Regions from separate parts of the Sphingomonas sp. SORGH_AS_0950 genome, predicted to be linked through region 1. Evidence: riboswitches for the same ligand, from Rfam matches in the RefSeq annotation. Region 1 holds a riboswitch; the other holds the start of a gene.
The links. A riboswitch is a leader RNA that binds a small molecule or an ion and turns the genes downstream of it on or off. The one in region 1 is predicted to bind cobalamin.

Region 1 (2,390 bases):
AGCGACCAGGGAAATCCCCCTGCCCGCCAGCCCGCCGCAAAGGCGCTCAGGTCGCTGTCGGAAAAGGACAGCACCACCACGTCACCGGGGCGTTGCCCCAGATCCTGCGGAACCGCCTGTTCCTCCAGCCCATGGCTCTCGCGAAAGACGAGATGCACGCGCCTAGCCCTTCAGCACGCCCTCGATCGCGGCGCGATCGATCCGGTCATGCTCGGCGATGACGACCAGCCGAGTGCCGCGCGGCTCGCCCGCGCCCCAGGGGCGGTCGTAGCTGGTGCGCACCCGGCGGCCGACCGCCTGGACCAGCAGCCGCATCGGCTTGCCCGCGACCGCCGCATAACCCTTTACGCGCAGGATATCCTGCTGCTCGGCGAGCGTGACGATGCGCGCGGCGATCGCCTCGGGGCTCTCCACCTCGCCCAGCATCACCGAGAGGCTGTCGAAATCGTCATGCTCGTGATCGTCCGCGCCGTCATGGTGCGAGGGGCGCGCGGCGATGTCGTCCTCGGCGGCAGCTTCCAGGCCCAGCACGATCTCGGCGGAGACGATGCCGTCGACCGCCTCGACCATGGGCAGCGGGCGCGGGGCCTCGGCGGCGATGATCGCGCGTGCCCTGGCGACGCCCTCCGCCCCCGCCAGATCGGCCTTGGTCAAGAGGACGAGGTCGGCGCATGCCAGCTGATCCTCGAATACCTCGGACAACGGGGTTTCATGGTCCAGGCTGGGGTCGGCGGCGCGCTGCGCCTCCACCGCATCGAGATCGGGGGCGAAGCGGCCCGCCGCGACCGCCTCGGCATCGGCCAGTGCGACCACGCCGTCGACGGTGATACGCGAGCGGATCGCGGGCCAGTCGAATGCCTTCAACAGCGGCTTGGGCAGCGCCAGACCGGAGGTCTCAATCAGGATGTGATCAGGGCGCGGCTCCATCGCCAGCAGCTTTTCGACCGTCGGGATGAAGTCGTCGGCGACGGTGCAGCAGATGCAGCCATTGGCCAGCTCGACGATATTCTCCGCCGGGCAGTCGGGGATGGCGCAGCTTTGCAGGATGTCGCCATCGACGCCCAAAGTGCCGAATTCGTTGACGACGACCGCCAGGCGGCGACCGCCCGCATGGCGGATCAGATGGCTGATGAGCGTGGTCTTGCCGGCGCCCAGAAAGCCAGTGACGATGGTGACGGGGACCTTGCTGAGGTCACGCATGCTATTTCTCCGACGCGCCGGACGAGCGAGCGCGGACACGGGACCGATCGCCGGAGCGGTGACGGACGGGCGCAGTCGAATGCGTCCGCCCCGCGTGTCGGCGACCGATGCGACCCCGGCCGCATGGCTTCGTCGCTCCCCGACGGAGAACCGTGCCCCGACCACCCCCTGGGTCCAGGCAAGAGCGACCATGACGCCGGCAGGTCTCCTGGCTCGCGGGTCAAAGCGAAGGGATGCGCCTTCCCGGATCGCTCCAGTGGCCGTGCCTCCGATGGGGCACCAGCATCGCTCGCTCGCCGCTTACAGTTGCAGGGACAGCCGGGGATTTGCACCCCATTCCCGTTTCAAAGCCCCAAGGGGCACCGGCGCGATCTTCGGGGCGTTTCGGCCCCGATGTGCGGCATTTATCCCGCCGCGCCGGGCTTGGCAATTCGCGCCTCCATCGCGGCGAACCCGCGCCAGCGATAGAGGAGGAAACTCGCCCCCCAGCAGATCACGAACAGCCCGACGATGGCGAAGCCCAGCACGTTGAAATGCTCCGACAGCGCCCCCGCATAGCGGAACGGCCCCGCCGTCCAGCCGAACCGCTCGGCGAGCAGCGCGGTCGCCTGGATGCCGCCGATCACCAGCGCGACCAGCGCCGAAACCAGGGTGATCGTCATGTTGTAATAGAGCTTGCGAAGCGGATGGACGAACGCCCATTCATACGCGCCCAGCATCACCAGCCCGTCGGCGGTGTCGATCAGCGCCATGCCCACCGCGAACAGCACGGGGAAGACCAGGATCGTCGCCAGCGACACGCCGTCCGCCGCATGCGCGCCCGACAGGCCGAGAATGGCGACCTCGGTCGCAGTGTCGAAACCCAGCCCGAACAGGAAACCCAGCGGCGCCATGTGCCAGCTCCGCCGGATCAGCCGGAACAGCGGACGGAAGAGGCGCGACAACGGCCCCTGCCCCGAAAACATCATCGCGGCATCCGCCTCCGCCATCGGCTCGCCGCGCGCGACCCGGCGGAACCGGGTCCAGACATCGCGCAGGATGATGAGGTTCATGATCGCGATGGCGAACAGGAAACTCGCCGAGACGATGGTGGCGATGGTCCCGCCGCTCTGCCCGAACGCCTCGAAGTCGGACAGGGTGCTGGCGGCGAGCGCGATCGTGGTCGCCGCGATCAGGACGATGGCGGAATG
Region 2 (2,390 bases), 530 kb from region 1:
ACCACCGACCATTTCTGGCCCAGCGTCACCCGATCCTCGGCAAACACCGCCAGCGCGACGGTGCGGGTGCGGTATCGCGGCGCGATCCCCTGCGTATCCAGAAAGCGGCCGGGATCGAAGGCGAAGGGATCGACCGCATCGACCTGCGCATCCGATCCAAAGTCGTTCTCATGGGTGAAGCGCACCAGATTGGCGTCGACCCCGACGACCAGCGCATTGGCGATGCCCGGCGCCAGCGGCGTGCGCAGCGTCACGCTCGCCTGGTCGCCCCATTGGGTCTGGTCGTGACGGATGCCGTAATTGTCGCTCCGCCGGATCGTGCCGGGCGTACCGCTCTCCCCGTTGGCGCACGTGCCGTTGGTACCGACCCAGCAATAGCTCTCCAGATTGCGCCAGAATCGATCGCTGGTCAGATAATAGGCGATGTTGGAGACGCTGACCGCCGCGCTCGGCGTCCAGTCGACCTGTACCGAGGCACGGTCGTCGCGAAACCGCATCCGTCCGTCCCCGACATTATAGTTGCGCGTCCGAATCGCCGGGTCGAGCCGCCCGTCGATCAGCGGCGTCCCGAAATAGCCGATCGGCCGCTGGTCGCCATGATCGCCGCGGATCGTCACCGCCAGCCGTGGCGAAGGGGTCCATTTCACCGTGCCCGACAGCGCGAAACTGTGCGAATCCCCCCGGTCGACATAGCCGTCCGAGCGGCGATAGCTGGCATCCAGCCGATAGCCCAGCGTGGCCCCCGCCGGACCGCCGATCCCGGCCGCCAGCCGAACGCTGTCCTGCGCGCCATAGCCGATCTCGGCCTGTCCCTCGGTCCGGGCGGTGGGCTTGCGCATCACGACATTGACCGCGCCGCCCAGCGCGCCCTGGCCATAGAGCACCGACGCCGGGCCGCTCAGCACGTCGATCCGCTCGACCATCCAGGGATCGGTCGGAAAGGTGATCGTCCCGGCCGCCGGGAACAGCCGGACCCCGTCAATCAGTTGCAGGACCGAGCCCTGTCCGGAAAAGCCACGCGCCGCCAGGGCGGTGCCGCCATTGCCGGGATTGGCGACGCTCGACAGTCCGGGGGCGCGTGTCTCGGCCTCGACGATCGACTGGTCGCCCCGCGCGCGCACCAGGTCGCCGTCGAGCGAGGTGATGCTGGCAGGGGTTTCGAGCGGGGTCAGCCCCAATCGGCTGCCCGTGGCATTGGGCCGGTCCATCGCCGGTTTGTCGCGCGTACCGACGACCAATATCGTGGCGTCGGTGCCGGTCGGCATGCCCCCCTGCTGCGCCCAAGCGGGCATCGCCATGCAGGACCACAGGGCCCCACCCACAAGGATGAGACCACGGCTCGATGATATGTGATGATATAACATTATTTGCTCATAGCGTCTTGTCGCGAACAAGCCGAGACCTTCCGTTCGCTTCGAACGGCCGGATGCCATGCGCGCTGGACGCCTTTCCGCACTCGACATGGCCACCCATGCGCCTCCGCCACCATTGGCGTCGCTCGTCGGAAAAGACCTAGCCACGGCCATCCCCTGGGCCCGGCATGAGCGACCTGACGCCGGCAGGTCTCCTGGCTCACGGGTCATCGCGAACCATGCGCCTTCCCAGGTTGCCCCAGTGGCTGGACCGGCTCGACACCGGTCCCTGCATGTCCGCTCACCGCTTACAGTTGCAGGGACAGCCTCGGATTCGGGCGGTCACCCGCCCTCACCGCGTTCCCTTTTAATTCCCCTGTTCGGGGAAACCGGCGCGATCACGACCGGAATATTCCGGCCGCGTACTGATTGCGGCAATCGGCAGGGCGGGTCAAGCATCTGCCCCCAGCAGCGGCTTTGCGCTATCCCGAACCTATGGCCCGCAAGACCCGCTATCTGACCGCAACGATGCCCGACGGCTATGTGAAGACCATCGGCCCGACTTCAGCCCCGTTCAGCCATTACTGGCGGATCGTCGCCGATCTGGGCGGGGGCCGGACGGAGGTGTTCTGGGGTCACGCGAAATCGCGGAAAGAAGCCATGGCGCACGACGCATCGCTGGCGGAAGCGGCGCGCAAGCGCGGCTGGGTGGGGCACAGATTCGAGGTGGTGGAATTGGCGGAGAGCCAGGATCCGCCAGCGGCGCTGCCACCGAGGAGCGGCGGGCGTCGTCGCTAAGACGCGAACGCGCCAATCCGCCATCGGCTATGCCGTGGCGGTTTCGTATGGGGTGATGTTGGGTGTGTATGGTTGCGGGGGCAGGATTTGAACCTGCGGCCTTCAGGTTATGAGCCTGACGAGCTACCGGGCTGCTCCACCCCGCGACTGAGCTGAGCCGCACGGCGGCACGCTTCATGCGTGGTGTCGTGGGGCTGAGCGCCCCGGGCTGAGTGCCCGAGGAAACAAGTGAATGGGTTT

Region 2: another riboswitch for cobalamin. It lies ahead of QE385_RS09650 (TonB-dependent siderophore receptor); the one in region 1 lies ahead of cobW (cobalamin biosynthesis protein CobW).

The regions. Positions count from the first base shown of each region.
Region 1 covers NZ_JAUTAE010000001.1:1,678,360-1,680,749, forward strand. The annotation lists gene cobN (cobaltochelatase subunit CobN) at 1-158, opposite strand, end outside; gene cobW (cobalamin biosynthesis protein CobW) at 163-1,200, opposite strand; cobalamin riboswitch at 1,381-1,582, opposite strand; gene QE385_RS07240 (HoxN/HupN/NixA family nickel/cobalt transporter) at 1,605-2,390, opposite strand, start outside.
Region 2 covers NZ_JAUTAE010000001.1:2,212,905-2,215,294, forward strand. The annotation lists gene QE385_RS09650 (TonB-dependent siderophore receptor) at 1-1,298, opposite strand, end outside; cobalamin riboswitch at 1,540-1,761, opposite strand; gene QE385_RS09655 (hypothetical protein) at 1,848-2,150, shown strand; tRNA gene QE385_RS09660 (tRNA-Met) at 2,220-2,296, opposite strand.